2 regions of the Streptomyces sp. CA-249302 genome follow, and region 2 is predicted to be linked to the other one. Evidence: predicted binding sites of a transcription regulator. Region 2 holds the regulator's gene; the other holds the start of a gene.
What was found. The regulator HrcA, encoded in region 2, represses chaperone genes, less so after heat shock. The targets are predictions, from matches to a motif close to TTNGCACTCNGNNNNNCNGAGTGCNAA.

Region 1: a site for HrcA is predicted at 3,754-3,780, ahead of groES (co-chaperone GroES). Genes of this name have one in related genera too.

Annotation. Positions count from the first base shown of each region.
Region 1 covers NZ_JBNJMG010000001.1:6,435,750-6,444,469, reverse strand. Annotated here, with positions in the region: gene ACQEWB_RS29175 (hypothetical protein) at 1-658, opposite strand, end outside; gene ACQEWB_RS29170 (ester cyclase) at 763-1,470, shown strand; gene groL (chaperonin GroEL) at 1,540-3,165, opposite strand; gene groES (co-chaperone GroES) at 3,299-3,607, opposite strand; gene ACQEWB_RS29155 (polysaccharide deacetylase family protein) at 3,882-4,607, opposite strand; gene ACQEWB_RS29150 (polysaccharide deacetylase family protein) at 4,604-5,536, opposite strand; gene ACQEWB_RS29145 (THUMP-like domain-containing protein) at 5,627-6,787, shown strand; gene ACQEWB_RS29140 (cell wall-binding repeat-containing protein) at 6,791-8,720, opposite strand, start outside.
Region 2 covers NZ_JBNJMG010000001.1:3,660,385-3,669,104, forward strand. Annotated here, with positions in the region: gene ACQEWB_RS16430 (S41 family peptidase) at 1-265, opposite strand, end outside; gene ACQEWB_RS16435 (hypothetical protein) at 311-877, opposite strand; gene ACQEWB_RS16440 (hypothetical protein) at 983-1,234, opposite strand; gene ACQEWB_RS16445 (hypothetical protein) at 1,271-2,542, shown strand; gene ACQEWB_RS16450 (VOC family protein) at 2,484-2,876, opposite strand; gene ACQEWB_RS16455 (16S rRNA (uracil(1498)-N(3))-methyltransferase) at 2,893-3,639, opposite strand; gene ACQEWB_RS16460 (nitronate monooxygenase) at 3,636-4,712, opposite strand; gene dnaJ (molecular chaperone DnaJ) at 4,790-5,926, opposite strand; gene hrcA (heat-inducible transcriptional repressor HrcA) at 5,927-6,943, opposite strand; gene ACQEWB_RS16475 (MBL fold metallo-hydrolase) at 7,094-7,825, shown strand; gene ACQEWB_RS16480 (DUF3097 domain-containing protein) at 7,857-8,666, shown strand; gene hemW (radical SAM family heme chaperone HemW) at 8,667-8,720, opposite strand, start outside.

The DNA of each region.
Region 1 (8,720 bases), 2.8 Mb from region 2:
AGAGCGGGTGGTCCCCCGCCACGTCGCCCGGCAGCGGCGGGTTCAGACGGCTCGCGATCACCACGCGCATGCCGTGCTCGGGGTATCCGGGAAGAAGGCTCGCGATGCTGTGGGCGTCAGGGCCGGTCGTCACCCCCCGGTCCTCGTCCAGCCCGTCCACCAGCAGGACCAGACGCTCGCCCCGCTCCCCGCAGGCGCGGGCCGCTTCGCCGTAGAGGCGCAGGAGGTGGGCCTCGCGGGTCGCGGGGGTGAGGTAGGCCGGGATGCCCTCGCCGGTCAGTTCCGCCAACTGCTCCAGGACGACATCGACGTACGCGATCACGTCGTTCTGCGCACCCAGCCGCGCCGTCACGAAGAACGGCACCACGCGTACGCCCGCTGGCGGATGCAGCGCGAACCACGACAGGAGTGCCGTCTTGCCCGCCCACGCTCCCGCCCGCCACCAGGCGTACGACGGGCCGGAGTCGGTCGTGCAGAAGTCGGCCAGGTCGGTCAGCTCGGCTTCGCGGTCGAGGAGTTCGGCCGGGGCGATGCGCCGCACCTGCTCCCAGTACGCCGACCGCACCGCCGGCGCGAGCAATACCTGGTTGTTGTCGCCCGTGATGGCGGTACCGATGCCGCCGCCCGCCGACACGGACCGTTCCCCCCGTTCCCGCATGACGCCATGGTGCCAAACGGAAGCGCGCCGCCGAGGCTCTCCGGTGGGAAAATGGTCCCGTACACCCGAACCGACCCGGACCCACCCGGACCGGAGGCACCACCATGACCTTCGTTCAGATCATCGACTGCAGGACCAGCCGGTTCGATGACATCAACCGGCTGATGGACACGTGGGTCGAGCAGACCAAGGGGAAGCGGACGGCGACGCATGCGGTGGTCGGGAAGGATCACTCCGACGCGTCGCACTTCATCGAGATCGTGGAGTTCCCGTCGTACGAGGAGGCCATGCGGAACTCGAATCTTCCCGAGACGGACAAGATCTTCCGGGAGATGGTCGCGCTCTGCGACGAGATGCCCACGTTCACGGATCTCGACGTCGTACGCGATGAGCAGTTGTACGCGACCAACGCACGGCGGTTCTTCGAGACCATCGCTGTCTCGGGGGATCTGCCGCCGCTCGACGAGCTGGTCGCGGAGAGTTACCACGACCATGATCCCGCGAACGAGCAGGACACGATGGGGATGGATGCCCTGCGGCGCGAGATCGGGATGTGGCGCGGTGGCTTCGAGTTCGAGTTCGTCATCGACGACCAGATCGCCCAGGGGGACCGGGTCTGTACCCGGTGGACCTGGAACGGGACCCAGACCGGTGAGTTCATGGGGATGCCGGCCGGTGGGAAGAAGGTGGCCATGACCGGGGTCACCACGCATCGGTTCGGCGAGCACGGGAAGATCGTCGAGGCGTGGTGGGAGTACGACCGGCTGGGGCTGATGGCCCAGTTGGGGGCCCTTGAGGGGCTTGAGCAGTAGGGGATGCGCTGAGGCCCGGCACCCCCTGTCTGCAGGGTGCCGGGCCTCTCACGGCGTTACCGACCTACGTCAGTGCGAGTGCCCGTGGCCGTGGCCGGCCGCGGCCGGCTCTTCCTCTTCCTTCTTCTCGACGACCAGGGTCTCGGTCGTCAGGAGGAGGGACGCGATGGAGGCCGCGTTCTCCAGGGCGGAGCGGGTGACCTTGACCGGGTCGATGACGCCGGCCTTGACCAGGTCGCCGTACTCGCCGGTCGCGGCGTTGAAGCCCTGGCCCTTGTCGAGCTCGGCGACCTTGGAGGTGATGACGTAACCCTCCAGGCCGGCGTTCTCGGCGATCCAGCGGAGGGGTTCGACGACGGCCTTGCGGACGACGGCGACACCGGTGGCCTCGTCGCCCGTCTTGCCCAGGCCGCCCTCGAGGACCTTGGCGGCGTGGACGAGGGCCGAGCCACCGCCGGAGACGATGCCCTCCTCGACCGCGGCGCGGGTCGCCGAGATGGCGTCCTCGAGACGGTGCTTCTTCTCCTTCAGCTCCACCTCGGTGGCGGCGCCGACCTTGATCACGCACACGCCGCCGGCCAGCTTCGCGAGGCGCTCCTGGAGCTTCTCGCGGTCCCAGTCGGAGTCCGTGTTCTCGATCTCGGCCTTGATCTGGGCGACGCGGCCCACGACGTCGGCGGAGTCGCCGGCGCCGTCGACGATGGTCGTGTCGTCCTTGGTGATCGTCACGCGGCGGGCGGAGCCCAGCACGTCCAGGCCCACCTGGTCGAGCTTGAGGCCGACCTCCTCGGAGATGACCGTGGCGCCGGTGAGGACCGCCATGTCCTGAAGCATCGCCTTGCGACGGTCGCCGAAGCCCGGGGCCTTGACGGCGACCGCGTTGAACGTGCCGCGGATCTTGTTGACGACGAGGGTGGAGAGGGCCTCGCCCTCCAGGTCCTCGGCGATGATCAGCAGCGGCTTGGAGGCACCCGACTGGATGACCTTCTCCAGCAGCGGCAGCAGCTCCTGGATGGAGGAGATCTTGCCCTGGTTGATGAGGATGTACGGGTCGTCCAGGACGGCTTCCATGCGCTCCTGGTCCGTCACGAAGTACGGCGACAGGTAGCCCTTGTCGAAGGCCATGCCCTCGGTGAAGTCCAGCTCCAGACCGAAGGTGTTGGACTCCTCGACGGTGATGACACCGTCCTTGCCGACCTTGTCCATCGCCTCGGCGATGAGCTCGCCGACCTGCTGGTCCTGCGCGGAGAGCGCGGCCACGGCGGCGATGTCGGACTTCTCGTCGATCGGGCGGGCGGTCGCGAGGAGGTCCTCGGAGACCGCGGCCACGGCCGCGTCGATGCCCTTCTTCAGCAGCGCCGGGGAGGCACCCGCGGCGACGTTCTTCAGGCCCTCGCGCACCAGCGCCTGGGCGAGCACGGTGGCGGTGGTGGTGCCGTCACCCGCGATGTCGTTGGTCTTGGTCGCCACCTCCTTCACCAGCTGGGCGCCGAGGTTCTCGTACGGGTCCTCGACCTCGACCTCACGGGCGATGGTGACGCCGTCATTGGTGATGGTGGGCGCGCCGAACTTCTTGTCGATGACGACGTTGCGGCCCTTGGGGCCGATCGTCACCTTGACCGTGTCGGCCAGCTTGTTGACGCCGCGCTCGAGGGCGCGACGGGCGTCCTCGTCGAACTTCAGGATCTTCGCCATGGGAGCGGTTCAGCCCTCTCGGAAAACGTGAGTGAAACGAACTGCGCCCCGGAGACCCGGCTTCATAAGGACGCGGGAACCCGGGGCGCAGCTCACAAGCAAAATGCTTCGATGTGAATCGAAACGAAGTGAATTACTTCTCGATGATCGCGAGCACGTCGCGGGACGAGAGGACGAGGTACTCCTCGCCGTTGTACTTCACCTCGGTGCCGCCGTACTTGCTGTACAGCACGATGTCGCCGACCTTCACGTCGAGCGGCAGGCGCTCGCCGTTCTCGAAGCGGCCCGGACCGACGGCGAGGATGACGCCCTCCTGGGGCTTCTCCTTCGCGGTGTCCGGGATGACCAGGCCAGAGGCCGTGGTCTGCTCGGCGTCGAGCGGCTGGACCACGATGCGGTCCTCGAGCGGCTTGATGGCAACCTTGGAGCTGGCGGTCGTCACGATCCGACCTCCCCCTTCGGAGATCTCACGGGGTTAACTGTCTGAGGTGGCGACCAGGTGGATCCGTCGTCGCGGGTGCCGGACCTGCCCGTCGCTGTGTTGGCACTCTCCAGTGGCGAGTGCCAGAGCCGAGACTATGACCGTGATTAGCACTCGGTCAAGCGGACTGCTAATTACGGCGGCGCGCCGCTGCCCACACAGGCGCTACGGGCAGTCCCCACCCGGCGCTACGGGCAGTCCCCACCCGGCTCTACAGGCAGTCCCCCACCCGGCACTACAGATAGTCCTCCAGGCGCCCAACCCGCAGCCCCCGCCCCCGCAGCTCGCGCAGCAGCCGTGTCGTGCGCTGCTCGAGCGTCAGCCCCGTCCCCCCGTCCGGGTCCACGGCCACGATGTCGCCGGGCCGCAGTCGGTCGCCGCCCTGGGTGTACGCAAGTCCGCCGCTCCCCGTCACCGAGGCCCGCCACAGCACGAGCGCCGAGACCCCGCAGTCGGCCGCCGCCCGCAGGGTCGTGGTGTCGTACGTGCCGTAGGGCGGGCGGAAGAGGTCGGGGCGGACGCCGAAGCGGGACCGCAGCTTGTCCCGCTGGCCGCAGATCTCGGCGCGCTGGCCGGCGTAGGGCAGGCCGGGCAGGGCGGAGTGGTCGAGGGTGTGGTTCTGGAGGGTCGCGCCCACCGACTGGAGGCGCGCGAAGTGGCCGTACCCCGGTCCCACGACGTCGTCGGTGAGGAACACGCTGACGGGCAGCCGCCGTTCGCGGACCAGGTCGACGAAGCGGGGGTCGCGCTCGGCGCTGTCGTCGTAGGTGAGGAAGACGACCCGGTCCCGGGTGCGGACACGGGTGACGACCGGCGGGAGCTGCGGGGCGGACGGTCCATGGGCCCGTACCCGCTGCGCCGCCTTCTTGCCCAGCCGCTCGATGGGGTCGACGGACTGGGCGCAGCCGGTGAGGAGCACGGCCAGCGCGAGGGCACCGGCCGCCAGTCCCCGGCGCCTCACAGGTAGTCCTCCAGGCGGGCCACCGCGTACCCGTCGGCGGTGACCCGGTTCAGGAAGCGGCGCATGTCGTCGACCATGGTGCCCTTCCACTCGTCGCGGCCGCGGAAGTGGGTGAGCACGATGTCGCCGGGGTGCAGGTCCTGGTCCCACTCGCGGTACTCCCAGTGGTCGACGAAGACCTCCTCGTCCCAGATCGGCGCGTACTTGATGCCGCAGGACTTGGCGGCCCGCAGGGTGTCGCGGTTGTAGTTCCCGAAGGGCGGCCGGAAGACGGTCGGCGCCTTCCCGAACTCCTTCTTCATGACCTTCTGCATCCCGCAGATCTCGTGCTTCTGCTCCTCGTACGACAGCCCCGGCAGGAAGGGGTGCGTGAGGGTGTGGTTGTTCAGCGTCACGCCCTCGGACTGCATCTTGCGGAAGTACGGGTAGTCGTCCTTGACCAGGAAGTTGCTGAGGAAGGCGGTGTACGGGATCTTCAGCTCGTCCATCATCCGCAGGAACGCCCGGTCCTTCTCGGCGCCGTCGTCGATGGTGAGGAAGACGATCCGCTCCTTGGTGGGGACCGTGGTGAAGACCGGCGGAAGGTTCAGCTCCTCCTGGTCGTCGACCTCGAAGCCCTTGCGCGCGGTGATGTGCGGCTTCTCCGCCGGGGCCGGCGGCGCCGTCAACGGCACCTGCTTCAGCCCCCAGCGCTTCGCGGCCGCGGCGCGTGCGGTCATGGCGGCGCGCAGCCTGGTGGCGTACGAGTCCAGGGCACGCGCCTCGGGCGCCTTCAGGCGCTGCGGGGCGTGGGCGGGGCGCACCGCCCTGTGCTCGGCGCTCTGTGCGCAGCCGGAGGCGACGGCGGCGACGGCGAGCACGGCGATTCCGCCGCGGATCCGGGCCCCACGCGACGACCGATTTTTGTCATTTTGTACGACTACTCGCATGGCGTTGGATCTTCGCAGCTCACCGCCCCTCCCCCGGCCCGACACCGCGACCGGAGGCACACCATCCACCGACTGGCCCACAATGAGCCGGTGAACGACCTCGCCCCCCTCCTCACCCCCGAAGGCCGCGCCCTCCTCGCCGAGGTGCGCGGCACGGCCCCCGCCGACGAGCTCGCCGTCGCCACCCGGCTGCGCCGCGAGCACCCCGCCGAACTGGTGTCGGCGGCGCTCGGCCAGGCGCGGCTGCGGCAGCGGGCTGCGGCGAAGTTCGGCGCCGAGGACGCGGCCCGGATGTTCTTCACGCCGAACGGCGTCGAGCAGTCGACGCGCGCGACTGTCGCCTCGTATCGCGCGGAGTGTTTCCAGGCGCTCGGGGTGCGGTCCGTCGCCGACCTGTGCTGCGGGATCGGCGGGGATGCCATCGCGCTGGCCCGGGCGGGCATCCGCGTGCTCGCCGTGGACCGCGACCCGCTGACGGCGGCCGCGGCGCGTGCGAACGCCGAGGCGCTCGGGCTGGGCGGGCTGATCGAGGTGCGCGAGGCGGACGTCATGGAGGTGGATACGGCGGGATACGACGCCGTGTTCGTGGACCCGGCCCGGCGCGGCGGCCGCGGCCGCATCTTCGACCCGGAGGCCTACTCGCCGCCGCTCTCCCGGGCCGTCGAGGCGGCCCGCAAGGCGCCGCACGCCGCGCTCAAGGTGGCGCCCGGCATCCCGCACGAGGCCGTGCCGGAGGACGCCGAGGCCGAGTGGATCTCGGACGGCGGGGACGTGAAGGAAGCGGTGCTGTGGTTCGGGGCGAAGCCGGGCGCGGTGCGCGCCACCCTCCTCCCCGGGCCGCGCACGCTCCTCGGCAGGGGCCTGCCCGACCCCCAAGTCCGCCCCGTGGGCCGCTACTTGTACGAGCCCGACGGCGCCGTCATCCGCGCCCACCTCGTCGCGGAGGTCGCCGAGGACCTGGACGGCGGCCTGGTCGACGCGACCATCGCCTACGTGACGGCGGACGAACTCCACGCCACCCCGTACGCCACCGCCTACGAGATCACCGACCAACTCCCCTTCAACGTGAAGAAGTTGAAGGCACTGCTGCGGGAGCGCGAGGTCGGGATCCTGACCGTGAAGAAGCGGGGGTCGGCGGTGGAGCCGGAGGAGCTGCGGAAGAAGGTCAAGCCGCAGGGGCGTAACTCGGCGACCGTGTTCCTCACCCGGGTCGCCGGGGCGCCGACCATGCTGATCGGCGCCCCGGCGTAGCCGCTACTGGTGCTGGGCCGTCTTCAGCGAGTCCAGGTGCGGATCGGCCGTCGCCCGGCCGGACTTGGTGGTGGCCGCGGACTCACTGCCCGCCGTGCGCTGGGCGAACGTGCTCGTGGACGGGGCGACACCGTTGTAGAACGGCTCGTACACGAACTGGCTACCGCTCGCGCTCATCGACGAGCCGGCCGTGTTCAGGGCGCCCGTGGTGACCGAGGCGGTCGGGCCGAAGGCGACGGCGGCCTGGGTGCCCGCGGACTCGCGCAGCAGGTAGCTCTTGACCTCGCTGGACAGGGCGGGCCGGGAGGTCCAGACGAGGGGTCCGTAGATGTTCATCGCCGCGCTCGCCGAGACCCCGTCGCGCCAGGCGCCGGTGTAGGCGAGGGCGATCTGGCCGGGGGTGGTCCACCAGAACTTGGCGACGGCCACCGAGAGTCCCTCGCTGGTGGTCGCCGTGATCGGGTAGTAGTAGTACGTCGACGGCCAGTGGGAGAAGTTCGTGTGCGTCAGCGCGTACTTCGCGTCCGAACCGACCGGGATGACCATGGTCTTGGCCGGGTTGAGGGTGTTGAGGTACGACTTCACCGACGCGGTCAGCTTCTTGCCGGCGGTGAGGACGAGGCCGCCCGTGCTGCCGGTGCCCTCGGCGCCGGCCGCCGAGGCCGCCGGGAGGGCCGCCTTGTAGTCGGTGCCGCTGGCCAGGAACACGTACGTCGGGGCGGTCGTGACGCTCTTGGCCACCTTGACCGAGGTGTCGTAACGGTCCGTGCCGGACAGCCGCTTGGGGACGTACCCGAGCGACTTCAGCTGCGTCGAGACGTTGGTGGTCAGGATGGACGTGCCGCCGACCATCCAGACGTTCGCGCCCTTCTTCAGGGTGCGCTTCAGCTCGTTCTTCACCGCCGTCGACAGGCTCGTCTTCGGCGTCATCAGCACGGGGCCCTGCTTCTTGCCGGCCAGCGTGGGCGCGGTGAGCGAGTACGCCGCGTCGTCCCGGTTGACCAGCACGGCCGACCTGGCGTTCAGCAGACCCGGTTCGCTCTGGCCGACCGTGTTCCAGCTGAAGCGGGAGGAGGCGACGGCGGTGGCGTAGCTGTCGGCGCCCCACACCCGGGCGGTGGTGTTCTTGCGCAGCGGCTGCCAACTGGGGTTGCTGCCCTCCCAGTTGGTGGGAACCTCGGTGAACTCGCCGGTGGCCAGGTCGACGTACTCGGTGGAGTGGACGTAACCGCCGCCGCTCGTGAGGGTCTCGACGTCGGCGAGGATCCGGGTGCCGGTGGGCGACCAGGACGGGTTGGCGTACGTACGCGCGTCGGTGGTGATCTGCTTGACGTCCGTGCCGTCGGCGTTCGCCGTGAAGATCTGGCCGCCGCGGACGAAGGCCAGCCTGGTGTCGTCCGGCGAGTAGACGGGCTGCGCGGCGTCGGTGAGCACGCGCTTGACGGTCTGCGTGGACGGCTCGTAGACGTAGACGCCCGGGGTGGCGTTGCAGCCGCCGCTGTGGCGCTCGAAGGCGACCAGGCCGGCGCCACTCACGCTCGGGTTGCCGTCGCAGGCGCTCGACGGGCCCAGGGTGCTCGACAGCAGCGGCTCGGGGGCCCAGGAGCCGTCCGAGGGGCCGTAGGCGAGCTGGCCGCCGACGGAGAAGACGACGTAGCGGCCGCGCCATCCGAAGGCCAGGTCCGTGTAGCCGGCGCCGCTGTTGCGCATGCCCGTCGCCTTGGGCAGCGTGATCTTCGTGGAACCGGTGGCGCGCACGCTGGTGATGGTCTGGTCCGAGATGGACGCGAACCGGCTACCGTCCGGCGCCCAGGCGCCGTACTGGCCGAAGCCGACGGCCGGGTCGGTGGTCGCGCCGGTGGCCGGGTCGATCAGCCGCGGTCCGTCCACCAGGATCTTGCCCTCGGCGCCCGGCCACGGCCCCGCGTCGTCG
Region 2 (8,720 bases):
CCCAGTACGTCAGCCGTCTGCTCGGTCCGCCGTCCACCGGCGCCACGTGCACCTCGGCGGCGCCGTCGCGGGTGGAGCTCCAGGCGACGGTGGTGCCGTCGGGCGAGATGCGGGGCTGGTTCACCGGTACGTGGTCCGCGCTGACGCGCCGGGCCCAGCCGCCGTCGAGCGGGGCGAGCCACACGTCGTCCTCGGCGGTGAAGGCCACCAACTCGCCGTGCACATGCGGGAACCGGAGATACGCCGGGGCGGGGGGCTGCGTCACGCGATCACCCTATGCAGCGGTGGCGTCGCAGGTCGGGGGTTTTGATCACTTGCCCTCGACGGGCCAGCACTTGGGGTCGCCCTTGCACCAGATGGTCTTGGTGACGGTCACCGTGACGGTGGGCCCGGGCTGCTGTCCGTTGCCGTTGCTGGGGTTGACGATCGGCGAGGGGGTCGCGTTGCAGTTGCCGAGCCCGGTCACGTGGAACCAGGTCTTCCCGCCGACCTTGGCGGTGAGATCCCCCCGCACACACGCCCCGTCGACAGCTCGCGTCACCTTCCCGGTGACCGTGATGTCCTTCCCGTCCTTGGTCTGCCCCTGGCAGTCCACGTTGGCGACGGTGGTCTCACTGGCCGAGGGCGTCGACTTGCCCGGCGTGTAGGCCTTGTTGTTGTTCCCGTAGTTGGCGGTGCAGCTCAGCCACTCGACGTCGACGTGCTGGTTCTCCAGCTCCTTGGTCGCGGTCTGGTCGGTCGTGTACGCGATGGACGCGGAGCTCAACGCCCCGGGATCACACGCGACGACCCCGCCCACGGCGACGACCGCGAGCGCCGCCACAGCTGCCACTCGCGCTCCACGTGGGCGAACCCAAATAGACCCCGATGCCCCCATGGAGGGCAGCCTCCCACTTGAGGGCGTGGCGCGGTAGACCACAAGCGGTCAGGATGTGCGCGGTGCGTCCGACGGGGTGCGCTCACCTGCGCACTCCGTCAACTGTCATCGGGGGGAGGGATCTTGTCCCAATCGGGGGTATCGGTCGTACGTCCGCGCGATCGTCGCGTGCTCATGCGGGTCGCTGTTGCCGGTGGTCCGGGTGAAGTCGATGCGGTCGTCGCGCTGTTGGAGGGACAGAACTGGTCCGTCGAGCGCGAACCTGCCGGGGATCTGCTCGTCGAGGCACGGGTCCAGGGTGCCCGCCGAGGGGCGGTGGGGCATGCCGTCCGGGATGCCGACTTCCTGACGCGGCATGCGGGGTTGGGAGCGTGGGTACGGGAAGCCGCGCTCGTGGACCCGGAGTTGCCGACGCGCGTGATCTACCACGTGTACCGCTCCGAATCGCACGAGGGCGGGGACGGCCCGATCTCGGCGGCGTTACGCACGATGACCGGCCGGACTGCCGATCACCGACTCATCAGCGTCCCCGTCGGCACGGACCACGCGACGGTACGGCAGGAGCTCTCGCAGGCCGACTTCGCCGGCCACCACTTCGACGCGGCCCACCACACCCTGCGGGTCGACTGGTCGTCAGAGGAGCAACCACCGCCCGCGAGCTCGGTCGAGGAGACCCGCCTGCTGCTCTACGGATGTGCGCTGGCTCTCTGCCCGGGTCCAGCGGCACGGGCGGCGACCTGGCTGTTTCCCGGATCCGGGCTCTTCTGGCTGGTGCTCGTGCTCATGTGCACCACGCCTTTCGTCTTCCGCTCCCGGTTCACGACACGAATGGGACGCACCCTGTGCACCGGCGAACGCCACACACCGCTGGAATTCAAGATCGTGGGTGTGATCCTCACCGCCGGTCTGACCGTGGTGGGCGTGGGAAGCGCACTCGTCCTCGCACCCATCGCATGGCTCCTGGTCACCGTGAGCGCGGTGTTCGGCGTCTGGCTCGCCGTGCGCGACACCGTGCTCACCCGGCACGCGGCGTGGATCGTTCCCCTGGCCGTCCCGGCCCTGTGGCCCGTCGCGGCCTGGCTCGGCGGCCAGGCCCACGAGGCCTATCTTCGCCAGTTCGGCATTCCCGCAGAGGAAGTGCCCGTGTCCGCCCTGTCCACGTACGGCGCCGCCCTGCCCATTCTGTGGAAGGTGGCCGTCGATCTCCTGGTGGTCCTCGGCCTGCTCGGCTGGGCGCGCCACCTGCATCTGGTGTACCGGGCCACCCGCGCCGCGATCCTGTCGATCATTTGCGTGGCATCGGCGCTCGCGGTCACGTACACCGTCCTCACGGGCCTGGACGACGCCGGGTCGGCCGCCGTGGACGCCCAGCAGGCCGTCGCTCTGCACAGCCGTACGCCCGCCGAGTTCCACGGGCTTCAGGGCACTCTCGTCTGTGTCCTCCTCGTCGACCCCGGCAAGGAGATCCCCGTGGACAACGGCCCCGTCCCGACCACGCCCGTGCTGTCCTTCGGTTCCTCCGCGGACTGGATCCACCTCTGGGACCCGAACGGCTACCGCGGCTTCGCCGTCCGACGTGAGGATGTCCGGATCCTGGCCCCGAAGCTCACCCTCGGAGCAGCAACCACTCCTGCAACTCCACCAAGTTGCCCTCAGGATCCTTGAGATGGGCCACCCGCATGCGGTCCGTCATAGGTGCGGGTCCCTGTAGCAGGACCGCGCCGCGGTCGGTGATCTGCTCGCAGTAGGTGTCCAGGTCGTCGACCCGCAGCACCACCAGCGAGCGGTGGCCGGTGGCCGCGTCGCCCAGTTCTCCGAGCACCGCCGCCATCATTGAGCGGTCCTGGAGGGCGATGCCCGCCGAGCCGGTGGTCGGGCTGAACTTCTCGTACGGGCCCTCGGTCGCGCCCGACTGCGGCTTGAGGCCGAGGACCTCGGCGTAGAAGCGGTAGCAGGCGGCGAAGTCGCCGACGAGGAGCCGGACCTGGGCGAGTTCCACGGTGTTCCCCCTGTCGTCAGGACCAGCGGCCGGTACGGCCCAGGAGCAGGGCCGCGGCCGCTGTCCCGGCGGTCGATGTACGCATCACGGTAGGCCCCATGAAGTACGCCTTCGCCCCCGCCTCCTCGAAGAGCGCCAACTCGTCCTTGGCGACGCCCCCTTCGGGCCCCACGACCAGCACGATCTCGCCCCGGGAGGGGAGTTCGGCGGTGGCGAGGGGCGCGCCGGCGTGTTCGAAGTCCGAGTGGAGTACGGCGGCGAAGTCGGCTTTGGCGAGAAGTGCGGCAACCTGCTTGGTCGTCGCCGCGTCCGCGATCTCCGGGAAGCGCACCCGGCGGGACTGCTTGCCGGCCTCGCGCGCGGTGGCCCGCCACTTGCCGAGCGCCTTCAGTCCCCGCTCGCCCTTCCACTGGGTGATGCAACGGGCCGCCTGCCAGGGCACGATGCCGTCGACGCCGACCTCGGTCATGGTCTCCACGGCGAGTTCGCCGCGGTCGCCCTTGGGCAGCGCCTGCACGACGGTGATCCGGGGCGCGGGCTCCGGCTCCTCGGTCACCGCACCCGGCCGGACGACCAGCCGGTCCTTGCCCTCGGCCGCGACCACCGCGCATTCCGCCCAGCGCCCGGCACCGTCCGTGAGCACGACCGTCTCCCCCGGCTGGAGCCGCTTCACGGAGACCGCGTGCCGCCCCTCGGGCCCGTCGAGCACGAACTCCCCGCCGGTGCCGCCCAGTTGGTCGACGACGAACACCGGCGCGGTCATCGCAGGTCCCCCTTGCCGGACAACGCTGTCCTGGCGGCCTCGAGTTCGGCGGCAAGGACCTCGACCAGTTCGCCGGCGGGCAGCTCGCGGGCCATGCGGTGTCCCTGCCCGGCCCACAGCGCCATGCCCTGCGCGTCGCCCGCCGCGGCGGCCTTCTTGCGCAGCGGCGAGGTGATGTGGTGGACCTCGGGGTAGGCGGCGGGGGCGTACGGGCCGTGCTCGCGCATGAAGCGGTTGACCAGGCCGCGGGCCGGGCGGCCGGAGAAGGCTCGGGTCAACTCCGTACGCGTGAACAGGGGGTTGGTCAGCGCCTGCTTGTGGACCGCGTTGGCGCCGGACTCGGGCGTCGCGAGGAACGCGGTGCCCAGCTGGGCCGCGGTGGCGCCGGCGGCGAGGGCGGCGGCGATCTGCGAGCCGCGCATGATGCCGCCGGCGGCGACGATCGGCAGCTCGACGGTCTCGCGGACCTGCGCGATGAGTGAAAGGAGCCCGATGCCGGAGCCGTCGTGCTCCGGGACGTCCCGGTGGGTGCCCTGGTGACCGCCGGCCTCCACGCCCTGCGCGATCACCGCGTCGGCGCCGGCCCGCTGCACGGCGAGGGCCTCCTCGGGGGTGGTCGCGGAGACCAGGGTGAAGGTGCCGACGCGGCGCAGGGACTCCAGCACCTCGCCGGTCGGGACGCCGAAGTGGAAGGAGACGATCGGCACCGGGTTGTCGAGGAGTACGGCGAGCTTGGCGTCGTAACCGTCGTCGCGGCCGCTGTCCGGGTCGCCGAGCTCGGTCTCGTACCAGGCGGCCTCGCCGGCCAGCTGGTGCGTGTAGATCTCGATCGCACCCTGGTCCGCATACTCCGGCTGCGGCATGAAGAGGTTCACGCCGAAGGGCCTGCTGGTGATCCCCCGGAGCTGCTTGATCTCCTGGTACATGCCGTCGGCGGTCTTGTACCCGGCGGCCAGGAACCCCAGCCCGCCGGCCTCGGACACGGCGGCGGCGAGATGCGGCACGGAGACGCCGCCGGCCATCGGGGCCTGCACGATCGGATGCGGAAAGAGATCGGTCAGCGCGGAGGACATGACCGCATGTTGTCACGTCCTCCGAACAAGTCCGAATCGGGTGTCCCTGTGGCCGGAACCACAGGGACGAGTGCGATTCAGCGACCGTTGAACGCGTCCTTCAGCCGTGAGAACAAGCCCTGCTGCCCCGGCTGGAACTGCCCCTGCGGCCGCTCCTCGCCGCGCAGCTTCGCCAGTTCCCGCAGGAGCCTCTCCTGGTCCGGGTCCAGCTTGTTCGGGGTCTGGACCTCGACGTGCACGATGAGGTCACCACGGCCGCCGCCCCGCAGATGCGTGACGCCCCGGCCGTGCAGCGGGATCGACTGGCCGGACTGGGTACCGGGCCGGATGTCGACCTCCTCCATCCCGTCCAGCGTCTCCAGCGGCACCTTCGTCCCGAGCGAGGCCGCCGTCATCGGGATCGTCACCGTGCAGTGCAGGTCGTCGCCCCGCCGCTGGAAGGTCGAGTGCGGCAGCTCGTGGATCTCCACGTACAGGTCACCCGCGGGACCGCCACCGGGCCCGACCTCGCCCTCACCGGCCAGCTGGATCCGCGTGCCGTTGTCCACACCCGCCGGGATCTTCACCGTCAGCGTGCGACGCGAGCGGATCCGCCCGTCACCGGCGCACTCGGGACACGGCGTCGGAACCACCGTGCCGAAGCCCTGGCACTGCGGGCACGGCCGCGAGGTCATGACCTGGCCCAGGAAGGACCGCGTCACCTGCGACACCTCACCGCGGCCGCGGCACATGTCACAGGTCTGCGCGGAGGTCCCCGGCGCCGCCCCTTCACCGTTGCAGGTGTTGCAGACGATGGCGGTGTCGACCTGGATGTCCTTGGTCGTGCCGAAGGCCGCCTCGTCGAGCTCGATCTCCAGCCGGATCATCGCGTCCTGGCCGCGCCGCGTACGCGATCGCGGGCCCCGCTGCGACGCCGTACCGAAGAAGGCGTCCATGATGTCCGAGAAGTTCCCGAAGCCACCGGCGCCGAAGCCGCCCGCGCCTCCGCCGCCCGCCTGCGAGAGGGGGTCGCCGCCGAGGTCGTAGACCTGCTTCTTCTGCGGGTCCGAGAGCACCTCGTAAGCGGCGTTGATCTCCTTGAACCGCTCCTGGGTCTTCGGATCCGGGTTGACGTCCGGGTGCAGCTCGCGTGCGAGCCGACGGAAGGCCTTCTTGATCTCTTCCTGCGACGCGTCGCGGCGCACGCCGAGAACGGCGTAATAGTCCGTGGCCACTTACGACTCCGCCAGGATCTGTCCGACGTACCGTGCCACTGCGCGTACCGCTCCCATCGTTCCCGGGTAATCCATGCGGGTCGGTCCGACCACGCCGAGCTTGGCGACTGCCTCGCCGCCCGAACCGTAGCCGACCGACACCACGGAAGTGGAGTTGAGTCCCTCATACGCGTTCTCATGACCAATACGTACGGTCATGCCCGAATCACCGGCCTCACCAAGCAACTTGAGGAGCACGACCTGCTCCTCCAGTGCCTCCAGGACGGGTCGGATCGTGAGGGGAAAGTCATGCGGGAAGCGGGTCAGATTGGCGGTGCCGCCGATCATCAGCCGCTCCTCGTTCTCCTCGACGAGGGTCTCCAGGAGTGTGGAGAGCACCGTCGAGACCGTGCCCCGGTCCTCGACGTCGAAACCCTCCGGGAGGTCCTCGACCAGTCGCGGCACGTCCGTGAAACGGCGTCCCGCGACCCTGCTGTTCAGCCGCGCCCGCAGATCCGCGAGCGAGCCCTCCCCGAACGGCGCCGGGCAGTCGACCATGCGCTGCTCGACCCGCCCGGTGTCCGTGATCAGCACGAGCATCACGCGCGCGGGGGCGAGCGAGAGCAGTTCCACGTGCCGCACGGTCGAGCGGGTGAGCGAGGGGTACTGCACGACGGCGACCTGACGCGTGAGCTGCGCGAGCAGCCGCACGGTGCGGGCCACCACGTCGTCGAGGTCGACGGCGCCCTCGAGGAAGTTCTGGATCGCGCGCCGCTCGGGCGCGGTCATCGGCTTGACGCCGGCGAGCTTGTCGACGAACAGCCGGTAGCCCTTGTCGGTGGGGATGCGCCCGGCACTGGTGTGCGGCTGGGCGATGTACCCCTCGTCCTCCAGGGCGGCCATGTCGTTGCGCACCGTCGCCGGGGAGACGCCGAGGCTGTGCCGCTCGGTCAGGGCCTTGGACCCGACCGGCTCCTCGGTGCCGACATAGTCCTGGACGATGGCGCGCAGCACCTGGAGCCGTCGTTCACTCAGCATCGCGCACACCTCCAGATGTCGTCCCCTGGGCGTTTCGCCTGGCACTCTGTCCGTCCGAGTGCCAGCCGTTACCGGCCAGTGTACGGCGGTGGGGTACACCCGGGGCAAGGTCGACCCCTGTTGAACGGCTCGTACCGCTAGCGTCGCCGTATGACGGTGACTTGGGAAGAGTTTGGGTGGGAGCGGGTGGCGGCCGGGGTCGGCCGGTGCCGACTGCCCGGCTGGGACTGCACGACGGGGCTGGTCGTCGGGGACGGCACCGCGCTGGTGATCGACTCGGGTTCGAGCCTGACGGAGGGCGCGCTGCTGCGCTCCCAGGCGTCGGCGCTCGCCGGTCACGCTGTGACCCATCTCGCGCTCACCCACCCCCACTTCGACCATGTCCTCGGGACGGCCGCGTTCGAGGGCGCGGAGGTGTACGGCGCGGTGGGCATCGAGACGGTCCTCGGCACCCGGCAGGCGCGCGAGGAGCTGCGGGCGGACGCGGTGTCCCAGGGGCTGGACGCGCACGCGGCGGACGAGGCGACGGCCGCCCTGGTCCCACCCCGGCATCATGTCTCCGGCGAGTGGACGCTCGACCTGGGCGGCGGCCGGCAGGTGCTGCTCGCGAACGTGGGCCCGGGTCACACCGCCCACGACCTCGCCGTGCTGGTCCCCGGCTCCCCCGAGGTGGTCTTCTGCGGCGACCTGGTCGAGGAGTCCGGCGAACCGCAGGCGGGCCCGGACGCCGTACCGTCCCAGTGGCCTGCCGCCCTCGACCGGCTCCTTGACCTGGGCGGCGAGGACGCGCTGTACGTGCCCGGTCACGGAGCGGTGGTGGACGCGGCGTTCGTGCGGGTCCAGCGCGACGCGCTCGCCGCGCGCTTCGGCGTGTCGCCCTGATCACCCGCGCGCTTCTCCTATCGTCATCCGAATGCGCCAGTACTCCGCCGACCTGACCCCTCCCTGGAAGAAGCCCAAGCCCGTCCCCGAGGTCGAGGCGGAGCCCGGCCTGGTGGTGGAGGAGCCCGGCACCGGTTTCTGCGGGGCGGTGATCCGCTGCGAGGCGGGCACGGTGACCCTGGAGGACCGCTTCGGCAAGCACCGCGTGTTCCCGCTGGAGCCGCGGGGTTTCCTCCTGGAGGGCCGGGTGGTGACGCTGGTCCGCCCGTCTTCGTCGGCTCCGGTACGACCGTCCCGTACCGCGTCCGGTTCGGTGGCCGTCCCCGGCGCACGCGCGCGCGTGGCCCGCGCCGGGCGCATCTACGTCGAGGGCCGGCACGACGCCGAGCTGGTCGAGAAGGTCTGGGGCGACGACCTGCGCATCGAGGGCGTGGTGGTGGAGTACCTGGAGGGCGTGGACGACCTCCCGTCGATCGTCGAGGAGTTCGCGCCGGGTCCCGACGCCCGCCTCGGCGTCCTGGTGGACCACCTGATCCCCGGCACCAAGGAATGGCGCATCGCCGAGTCGGTGATCAGCGAACACGCCCTGGTCGTCGGCCACCCGTACATCGACATCTGGGAGGCAGTGAAGCCGTCGTCCCTGGGCATCGAGGCGTGGCCGCGCGTCCCGCACGGGCAGGACTGGAAGACGGGCGTCTGCCGGGCGCTGGGCTGGCCGTCGGACAACACGGGCGCGGTGTGGCAGGCGATCCTGAAGCGGGTGGGGTCTTACAAGGACCTGGAGCCGGAGCTGCTGGGGCGGGTGGAGGAGCTGATCGACTTCGTCACCGCGCAGGAGTGATCAGTCCACCAGGTCCCTGACCACCGCGTCCGCCAGCAGCCGCCCCCGCAGCGT